3 regions of the Acidovorax sp. SDU_ACID1 genome follow, and region 2 is predicted to be linked to each of the others. Evidence: predicted binding sites of a transcription regulator. Region 2 holds the regulator's gene; each other region holds the start of a gene.
What was found. Region 2 encodes LexA, which represses DNA repair genes until DNA is damaged. Its sites were predicted from a motif close to ACTGTATNNNNATACAGT; they were not measured.

Region 1 (3,267 bases), 2.6 Mb from region 2:
GTCCACGCCGCGCAGCTCGGCGTCGCGCAGCCGCACCTCGCCGGAGAAGGTGCGCTCCTCGGGCGGAGGCGGCGGCAGGTCGCGCTCGCCCGAGAGGTAGGCGCCCGTGGGCGAGAGCACTTGGTAGTAGACGATGTCCGACTCGTCGGCGCGCAGGATCTCGCTGGCCGGCTGCGGCAGGTTGAACTGCACCTTGCCGCCCTGCACGGTGACGAGCTGGGCCAGCGCGTGGGCGTTGTATTCGAGCGCGCGGTCGAAGGGCTTGTTGGCCAGGCCCTGGGCCACCAACCAGGTCAGCGCCAGACTCACCGGCCACAGCAGCAGCAGCGGCGTGAGCATCCAGTCGAGGATTTCGCCGAAGAGGGAGCGCTGCTCGCGCTGGAAGATTTTCAAGGTTTTCGGCCTCCAGCGCCTATATGGCAAGCGCCAGCAGCTATGAATTAATGAGCATCAACTCGGGATCTTTTCCAAGCAATAGCCCAGCCCGCGCACGGTGGCGATGCGGATCGGCCCGCGCTCGATCTTCTTGCGCAGGCGGTGGATGTAGACCTCGATGGCGTTGTTGCTCACCTCCTCGCCCCACTCGCACAGGCGCTCGACGAGCTGCTCCTTGCTCACCAGGCGGCCGGCGCGCTGCAGCAGCACCTCCAGCAGGCCGAGCTCGCGCGCGGACAGCTCGACCATCTTGCCGTCGATGGTGGCCACGCGCCCGGCCTGGTCGTACACCAGCGGCCCGTGGCGGATGGCGCTGCTCGCGCCGCCCATGCCGCGGCGCGTGAGGGCGCGTACGCGCGCCTCCAGCTCGGAGAGCGCGAACGGCTTGGCCATGTAGTCGTCGGCCCCGAAGTCCAGGCCCTTGACGCGCTCCTCCACGCTGTCGGCCGCCGTGAGGATCAGCACCGGCAGCGACGATCCGCGTCCGCGCAGGCGCTTGAGCACCTCCAGCCCGTGCAGCTTGGGCAGGCCCAGGTCGAGGATGAGCAGGTCGAACTCGTTGTTGGTCATGAGCGCGGCATCGACCTCGGTGCCGCTGGACACATGGTCCACCACCGCGCCCGAGCCGCGCAGCGAGCGCAGCAGGCCGTCGGCCAGCACCTGGTCGTCTTCGGCGATGAGGATGCGCATGGCGGGGTGTCTCCTGGTTATGGGCGCGGCGGGCACGCCTTGCTGTCCCTCAAATTCTAGGGCGTGTCTCCACCCGCATAGGCCTCCAGCCCCAGCGCCGCCACGGTGGCCACCTCCGCGCCCACCTCGGCGCGGAACTCGGCCTCCGCCTGCGCCACCGCGGCGCGGAAGGCGGCCAGCCAGGCCAGCCCCATGGGCGTGAAGCGCACGATGCGCGCGCGGGCGTCATGCGGGTCCGCCTCGCGCGTGACCAGCCCCCAGGCCTCGCATTGCTGGACCAGGTCGGCCATGGACTGCTTGGCCATGCCGGCGCGCTCGGCCAGGTCGGTGACGCGGTCGCCGCGCAGGGACAGGTGGCGCGTGATGTGGATGTGCGCCGCGCTCACCTGGTCGCGCGCCGCCAGGTTGGACAGGGCCAGCGGCGCCTCCGCGCTGCGCGCCATGAGCTGCAGCACGCGGGCGTCGAAACGGCGCATGGCATGGCCCAGCAGCCGGCCCAGGTGGGTCTGGCGCCAGCGGTCGTCGGGCAGTGGGGTGTCGTCCATAGCAAATTGTCAGCCAAACTGTCTAAAAAATCATTGGAATTAAAAATACCCACCCCTAAACTACTGTTCAGGCATACAGACTGTCATTCAATCCAGACAAGGAGCACTCCATGGACGCAAACGCCAACACCGAAAAAGCCAAGGCCCTGGCCGCGGCCCTGGCCCAGATCGAAAAGCAGTTCGGCAAGGGCACGATCATGCGCCTGGGCGAGGGCGAGCAGATTGAGGACATCCAGGTCGTCTCCACCGGCTCGCTGGGCCTGGACGTGGCTTTGGGCGTGGGCGGCCTGCCGCGCGGCCGGGTGGTCGAGATCTACGGCCCCGAATCCTCGGGCAAGACCACGCTCACGCTGCAGGTCGTGGCCGAGATGCAAAAGCAAGGCGGCACCTGCGCCTTCATCGACGCCGAACACGCGCTGGACACCAGCTACGCCCAGAAGCTCGGCGTGAACCTCAACGACGTGCTCATCAGCCAGCCCGACACCGGCGAACAGGCGCTGGAGATCGTGGACAGCCTCGTGCGCTCCGGCGCCGTGGACCTGATCGTCATCGACTCCGTCGCCGCCCTCGTGCCCAAGGCCGAAATCGAAGGCGAGATGGGCGACGCCCTGCCCGGCCTGCAGGCCCGCCTGATGAGCCAGGCGTTGCGCAAGCTCACCGCCACCATCAAGAAGACCAACTGCATGGTCATCTTCATCAACCAGATCCGCATGAAGATCGGCGTGATGTTCGGCAGCCCCGAGACCACCACCGGCGGCAACGCGCTCAAGTTCTACGCCAGCGTGCGCCTGGACATCCGCCGCATCGGCACCATCAAGAAGGGCGACGAGGCCATCGGCAACGAGACCAAAGTGAAGGTGGTCAAGAACAAGGTCTCGCCCCCGTTCAAGACGGCCGAGTTCGACATCCTCTTCGGCGAAGGCATCTCGCGCGAGGGCGAGATCATCGACATGGGCGTGGAGGCGCGCATCATCGAGAAGAGCGGCGCCTGGTACGCCTACAACGGCGAGAAGATCGGCCAGGGCCGCGACAACACGCGCGAATTCCTGCGCGAGAACCCTGCCCTCGCCCGCGAGATCGAGAACAAGGTGCGCGAAGGCCTGGGCGTGGCCCTGCTGCCCGCAGCGGCCCCCGCCGCCACGGGCGATGCCCCGCCCCCCGCCGAGAAGCCCGCCCGGGGCAAGAAGGCCGAGAAGGCCGAAGAGGCCTGAAATCCAGCCCAGCGCTTGGCAGGCAAGCGCAGGCAGCTATCAAGCCAATAGCACATGGGTTTCGCCCGGCTCTCGCTCAAGGCCCGTGCGCTGCGCCTGCTGGCGCAGCGCGAGCACTCGCGTAGCGAACTGCAGGCCAAGCTTGCGCGCCACGTGGAGGAAGGCGAAGACCTTCCCGCGCTGCTGGACGCGCTGGAGGCGCAGGGCTTCGTCAGCGCGCAGCGCGTGGCCGAATCCGTGGTGCACCAGCGCGCCGCGCGCTTCGGCGCCCGGCGCGTGGCGCAGGAGCTGCGGGCCAAGGGCCTGGATGAAGACCTCGTGCGCGCCACGGCGGCGCAGTTGGCCGGCACCGAGCTGGAACGCGCCCGCGCCGTGTGGTGCCAGCG
Region 2 (3,267 bases):
CCGAATACGCCGTGGCCGCCCGCAAGATCAAGGACACCAAAAACGCTCCGGAGGCGACGAAGGACGCGGGCGAGCAGCTGCAAAGGCTGGTGCCCAAGCATTTCATCGCCGTGGCCCCGTGGGCGCAGCTGCAGCACTACGCGCGCTACCTCAAGGCCATCACCACGCGCCTGGACAAGTACCGCGCAGACCCGGCGCGCGACGCCGCCAAATCGAAGGAGCTGCAGCCGCTGGAGCAGCGCTACTGGCGCCTGGTGGCGGAGCGCAAGGGTCAGGTGGACGCGCGCATGCAGGAATACCGCTGGATGCTGGAGGAACTGCGCGTGAGCTTCTTCGCGCAGGAGCTGCGCACGCCGTATCCGGTGAGCAGCAAGCGGCTGGAGAAAGTCTGGCAGCAGTTGATGCTGTGACCTTTCTCAGGTACCCATCAGGGCCAGCAGCTCCTGCCGCGACACGTCGCGTGCCGCGCCGAACCCGGCGATGTGGCGTCCCGCCAGCGGGTCGATGGCGACGAAGCGGAAGTCGCCCAGTGTGGTCATGAACTCCGCCTCGGGAAAGCGCGCCAGGTAGGCGTCGCGTGCCGACGCCCAGGCCGGGCTGCCGGGTTCCAGCAGCCGCGCCTCGCCCTCGATGCCGACGCGCTCCAGCGCGTGCACCGGCTGGCCCGCCTCCTCGGGCGCGGCGATGAGCAGGGCCACCGCGGCGTGGGCCTGCATCTGCCGGGTGTGCGCCGCCCGGGCGCTCACGTGCAGCACGAAGCAGCCCTGCGCCGCGTCCATGGCGAAGGGCACGAAGGACGCTTGCGGCGCCGCCGTGCGCGCCGCATCCTGCAGCAGCGTGGCCAGCGCCGCCGTGCGGCGGCCGTGCACCAGGTGGCGCAGCGCCGCGGCCAGGCGGGGTTCGTGGGGCATGGCGATGGCTCCGTCAGGGCGCCGGCGCGGCCGCAGGGTCGAGGGAGGGCACCAGCCGCTCCAGCTCCGCGCAGACGTCGGCCATGCGGCCGGAGATCACGATGCGCGGGCTGCCGTCCTCCAACGTGCGGAGCATCACGCGCACGGGCCGCGCCGGGGGCGGCGCCTGGATGGCGGCGGGCGCGGGCGCTTCGCCCGGGCAGGGCTGCGGAACGAGGATGCGCGCCACGGCCGGCGCGGGCCGCGCCGATGGGGTGGGGCTGGCGGCTGCGGGGCGCGGAAAGATCCAGCGCGCGACGGCGCCCAGCGGGTGGGCGAGGGTGGCGAGTGCGGGGAGAGCGAATCCCATGTGAAGACTCCATCATGCGCATGGCATGCAAGGTGGAACACAGGCAGGATTGCCAACGGGAAACCACGCTCGCGCAGGGTTGGCATGCGGCAGCCCCGTGGGGCCTTCCACCTGCCAGACGCCCGCCACCTGCGCCAGCGCACGAAAGGGGTGGCGCTGCTACATCAGCATGGTGTTGCGGATCAGGCCCACGGCCAGGCCCTCGATCTCGAAGGGCTCACCCGGATCGACCTGGATCACGGGGTAGTCGGGGTTCTCGGGCAGCAGCTCGATGTGTGTGCCGGTGCGGCGCAGGCGCTTGACGGTGACCTCGTCGCCCAGGCGCGCGACGATGATCTGCCCGTTGCGCGCCTCGCGCGTGGCCTGCACGGCGAGCAGGTCGCCGTCCATGATGCCCGCGTCGCGCATGGACATGCCGCGCACCTTGAGCAGGTAGTCGGGCTTGTGTTGGAACAGGCTGCCTTCCAGGGTGTAGGACTGGTCCACGTGCTCCTGCGCGAGAATCGGCGAGCCGGCGGCCACGCGCCCGATGAGCGGCAGCGTGAGCTGCGACAGGCCGGGAATGGGCAGGCTGAACTGGGCGCCGCGCGCCGCGTTGATGTGGCGCACGGTCTCGCCGCGCAGCCGGATGCCGCGCGAGGTGCCGCTGACCAGCTCGATCACGCCCTTGCGCGCGAGGGCCTGCAGGTGTTCCTCGGCCGCATTGGCGGACTTGAAGCCCAGCTCGGCCGCGATCTCGGCGCGCGTGGGCGGCGCGCCGGTGCGCGCGATGGCGGTCTGGATCAGGTCCAGGATCTGCTGTTGGCGGGCGGTGAGCTTGGGACTGTCGAGCATGGCGGGCTCCAGAGGTGGATAACTGTTTTTCGATCCAGTAACTGTATTTTTGAACAGTTTTTGAAAGGGTGCAAGTGGGTCAGGCAAGAAAAATCGTGGTGCTGGGCACCGGGGGCACGATCGCGGGCACGTCCGAGGTGGCCGGCGCCAACGTGGGCTACACGGCGGCGCAGATCGGCGTGGCCCAGCTTCTGGCCGCCGTGCCGGGGCTGGAGCGCGCGGCGGGCGGCGCGGAGCTGGCGGCGGAACAGGTCGCGCAGATCGACAGCAAGGACATGACGCACGCCGTCTGGGCGCGCCTGGCGGCGCGCTGCGCCGCGCTGCTGGCGGATGCGTCGGTGGCGGGCATCGTCGTCACCCACGGGACGGACACGCTGGAGGAGACGGCCTGGCTGCTGCACAGCGTACTGCCCGCGGACAAGCCCGTGGTGCTGACCTGCGCCATGCGGCCCGCCACGGCACTCGCGCCCGACGGGCCGCAGAACCTGCTGGATGCGGTGGCGCTGGCGGCCGAGCCGTCCGCGCGCGGCGTGCTGGTGGCGGCGGCGGGCGTGGTGCACGGCGCGCGCGAGGTGAGCAAGGTGCACCCGCTGCGGCTGGACGCGTTCGACTCCGGCGACACGGGGCCGCTGGGCTGGGTGGAAGCGGGGCGCGTGCGCTGGGCGCATGGCCGCGCGCCCGCGGCGCAGGCGCCTGCCCACGGCGCGCTGGCGCAGGCCCTGGAGGCACGGCCCTGGCCGCGCGTGGAGATCGTCCTGAGCCATGCGGGCGCCGACGGCGCGCTGGTGGACTGGCTGGTGCAGGGCGGCGCGGCGGGCATCGTGGTGGCCGCCACGGGCAACGGCACGCTGCACGCGGCGCTGGAGCAGGCGCTGGCGCGCGCCGCTGCGGCGGGCGTGCGGGTGCGCGTGGCCTCGCGCTGCCCGCAGGGGCGCATGCTGGCGCTGCAGGACGCGCGCTGGCAGGACGCGGACGGCCTGAGTCCCGTCAAGGCGCGCGTGTCCCTGCTGCTGGAACTGCTGGCTGCGACAATGCCCGGATGATCTCTTTCAGGACACTGCCTAGCCATGCTGCTTGACGCCTCCGAATCCCAACTCGTGCTCGTGGACTACCAGGAGCGCCTGATGCCCGCCATCTTCGAAGGCGCGGCCGTGCTGGACAACGCCCGCCGCC
Region 3 (3,267 bases), 600 kb from region 2:
CGAGAAGGTGCCCGCCCTGCTCTACCTGGCGGGCCTGACCTGCACCGAGGAAACCTTCCCTATCAAGGCCGGCGCGCAGCAGCTCGCCGCCGAGCTGGGCCTGGCCCTGATCGCGCCCGACACCAGCCCGCGCGGCGCGGGCGTGGCGGGCGAATCGGACGCCTGGGACTTCGGCGTGGGCGCGGGCTTCTACCTCGACGCCACGCAAGCCCCTTGGGCCGCGCACTGGCGCATGGAAAGCTATCTGCTCAAGGAACTGCTGCCGCTGCTCGAAGCCCACCTGCCCATCGACGGCAGGCGCTTGGGGCTTTTCGGCCACAGCATGGGCGGCCACGGCGCGCTCACGCTGGCGCTGCGCCATCCGGGCCGGTTCCAAAGCGTCTCGGCCTTCGCGCCCATCGCCAACCCGATGAACTGCCCCTGGGGCGAGAAGGCCTTCACCGGCTACCTGGGCGCCGACCGCACTGCCTGGGGCGAGCACGACGCGACGGTGCTGATGCAGAACCAGCCCATCGCCCCCTACCCCGGCGGCATCCTCGTCGACCAGGGCCTGGCCGACAAATTCCTGATCGAAAAGCAATTGCTGCCCGAGGCCTTCGAGGCCGCCTGCGCCGCCATCGGCCAGCCGCTCACATTGCGCCGCCATGCGGGCTACGACCACGGCTACTACTTCATCCAGAGCTTCATCGGCGACCACCTGCGGCACCACGCGCAGCAGTTGGGCTAGAACAGCACGCCCTGCCCGCGCGCCAGCGCCGGGCGGTATTGCGACAAGTCGAGCTCGATGCGCTCGCGGTTCAGCCCCAGGCGCGCGCAGGCCTGCGTGAAGCGCTGGCGCAGCAGGTCGGCCCACAGGCCCGTGCCTTTCATGCGCGAGGCGTGGCTGGCTGCATAGGCCTTGCCTGCGGCACGTGCCTCCTCGCCGATGCCGTGCAGATCCTGCACGCGCGCCAGCACGCGCGCGGCGCGCTGCGGGTAGTGCAGCTCCAGCCATTCGCGCATCAGCGGGTTCAGCTCCCACGGCAGGCGCAGCACGGTGTAGAAGGCACTCGTCGCGCCCGCCTCGCGCGCGGCGGCCAGCACCTGCTCCATGTCTTCGGTGATGAAGGGGATCTGCGGCGCCACGCTCACGCCCACGGGCACGCCGCTGTCGGCCAGCATGCGGATGGTGCGCAGCCGCCGGTGCGGCGCTGCGGCGCGCGGCTCCAGGATGCGCGCGAGATCGCCGTCCAGCGTGGTGATGGTGACGCAGGCCGCCGCGAGGCGGTCGCGCGCCAGCGGCGCGAGCAAATCCAGGTCGCGCTCCACGCCGCTGCCCTTGGTGATCAGCGTGAAGGGGTGGCGCGCATCGCGCATCACCTCGATCAGCCCGCGCGTCAGAAGCAGCTCGCGCTCCACGGGCTGGTAGCAGTCGGTGGCCGAGCCGATGTTGATCGCCGATAGGCGGTGCCCCGGCCGCGCCAGCTCGGCGCGCAGCACCTCGGCGATGTTGCGCTTGGCGATGATGCGGGTCTCGAAGTCCAGCCCCGGCGACAGGCCCAGGTAGCTGTGCGTGGGCCGGGCGTAGCAATAGACGCAGCCGTGCTCGCAGCCGCGGTAGGGGTTCACGGACTGCTCGAAGAAGATGTCCGGCGAGTCGTTGCTGCACAGGGCGCTGCGCGCGTCTTCCCAGATCACCTGGGTGCGCGGCGCGCCGGGAGTGTCCGCTTTCTCGCCTGGGGCGTCCCACCCATCGTCGAAGGCCTCGCGCGCCTGCCGCTCAAAGCGGTGCGCCAGCCGGCTCGCGGCGCCACGGCCCTTGATGGCGTGCACGGGCACCCAGACGGCGGGCGGCGAATCGTCAAAGGGAGGAGCTGGGGTAGGCATGATACTGTATAAATATACAGTTATTTTGCGCTTACGCAATCCCCGGCCTTTTGGCAAGTCCCGCGCAATCCGCACCCGCGCCGTGCGGGATAGCTTGGCAGCCGGCCTGTCCGCCTGCACAATCGGTCCGTTGCACCACCATGGTGCTTCCCCAGAGACAACGCCTTGGCCCGGACAACCCCGTTGCCCGGGCTTTTGTCCGTTTGAACACCAGGGCGCCGGCCGCATGCACCCCGCGAGGCACGGCACCCGCCACCGTACAGACCATTCGCAACGGAGCCATACCATGCTGCGCAAGCCCCCTATCACCCTGTCGTCGCTGGACCTGGAGCGCATCGAGGCGCTGCTGGAGAAACAGGCGGCCCCCTTCCCCGGCCGCGAGGCCCTGGAGGCCGAACTGGACCGCGCCGACGTGCTGGACCCCAAGGACATGCCGCCCAACGTGGTGACCATGAATTCCACGGTGCGCTTCACCCTGCTGGAGTCGGGCAAGACCAACACGCTGACGCTGGTCTATCCCAAGGAGATGGACGGCTCGGGCGAGAAGGTGTCCATCTTCGCGCCCGTGGGCATCGCCCTGCTGGGCTTGGCCGTGGGCGATGAATTCCAGATGCCCAGCCCCACGGGCCAAGTCACCGTGCGCGTGGATGCCCTCGAGTTCCAGCCCGAAAGCGCGGGCGAACTGCACCGCTGAACACAGCGCCCGCCCCCTGCCGCAGCAGCCCCAGGGCTGCTTTTTCTGCTCAGCGCACGCCCGCCAGCAATGCCGCCAGCAGGCCCGTGCCCACCAGGGATGCCTGCCAGCGCAGCGCCACGCGCCAGGTGGGCATGTGGCGCTCCACGCGCTCGTACAGCAGGTGGCCCGCGGCGACCGACAGCGCGAAGGCCAGCGCCATGCCGCCCAGGGCCAGGCCCACGGAGCCGGGCCACAGCCGGCTGACCGCCGCGTTCACCAGCAGGCAGACCGGAAAGTGCACGAGGAAGACCGAGTACGAGATCAGCCCCAGCCTGCGCAGCGGCGCCCAGCCCGTCCACTGCGCCAGCACGGGCCGCCGCAGGGCCAGCGCCAGCAGCAGTGCCATGCCGGCGGCCAGCGCGATGCGCGCGCGCCATTGCAGCAGCAGCGCACCCAGCGCCAGCGCCGCGATGAGCAGCGCCCAGCCCAGGGCCTGCCGCGCATCGGGCGCATGCGCGGCCCAGTAGGCCAGCATGCCCAGGCCGTAGGCGCCGAAGAAGTAGACCGCCCACATGTCCCAGCGCGCATCGCGGTTAAAGCCGTAGAGCGACGCCGCCACGCCCAGCACCACCAGCGCCTGCGCACCGGTCACCGCTGCAGGCCTCCACAAGAGCGCGCGATCGCCCAGCGCGGCGCCTGCACGCGCCACGCCCGCGAGCAGCAGC

Region 1: a site for LexA is predicted at 1,688-1,705, ahead of recA (recombinase RecA). Genes of this name have one in related genera too.
Region 3: a site for LexA is predicted at 1,870-1,887, ahead of AAG689_RS14080 (PA0069 family radical SAM protein). Genes of this name have one in related genera too.

What each region holds. Positions count from the first base shown of each region.
Region 1 is NZ_CP152342.1:4,815,311-4,818,577, reverse strand. Features, by position in the region: gene AAG689_RS23415 (sensor histidine kinase N-terminal domain-containing protein) at 1-393, opposite strand, end outside; gene AAG689_RS23410 (response regulator) at 451-1,125, opposite strand; gene AAG689_RS23405 (MarR family winged helix-turn-helix transcriptional regulator) at 1,182-1,670, opposite strand; gene recA (recombinase RecA) at 1,781-2,881, shown strand; gene recX (recombination regulator RecX) at 2,936-3,267, shown strand, end outside.
Region 2 is NZ_CP152342.1:2,251,411-2,254,677, reverse strand. Features, by position in the region: gene hrpA (ATP-dependent RNA helicase HrpA) at 1-410, shown strand, start outside; gene AAG689_RS10980 (pyridoxamine 5'-phosphate oxidase family protein) at 417-911, opposite strand; gene AAG689_RS10975 (hypothetical protein) at 925-1,260, opposite strand; gene lexA (transcriptional repressor LexA) at 1,420-2,094, opposite strand; gene AAG689_RS10965 (asparaginase) at 2,163-3,137, shown strand; gene AAG689_RS10960 (isochorismatase family protein) at 3,162-3,267, shown strand, end outside.
Region 3 is NZ_CP152342.1:2,847,039-2,850,305, forward strand. Features, by position in the region: gene fghA (S-formylglutathione hydrolase) at 1-727, shown strand, start outside; gene AAG689_RS14080 (PA0069 family radical SAM protein) at 724-1,866, opposite strand; gene rnk (nucleoside diphosphate kinase regulator) at 2,153-2,560, shown strand; gene AAG689_RS14090 (acyltransferase family protein) at 2,610-3,267, opposite strand, start outside.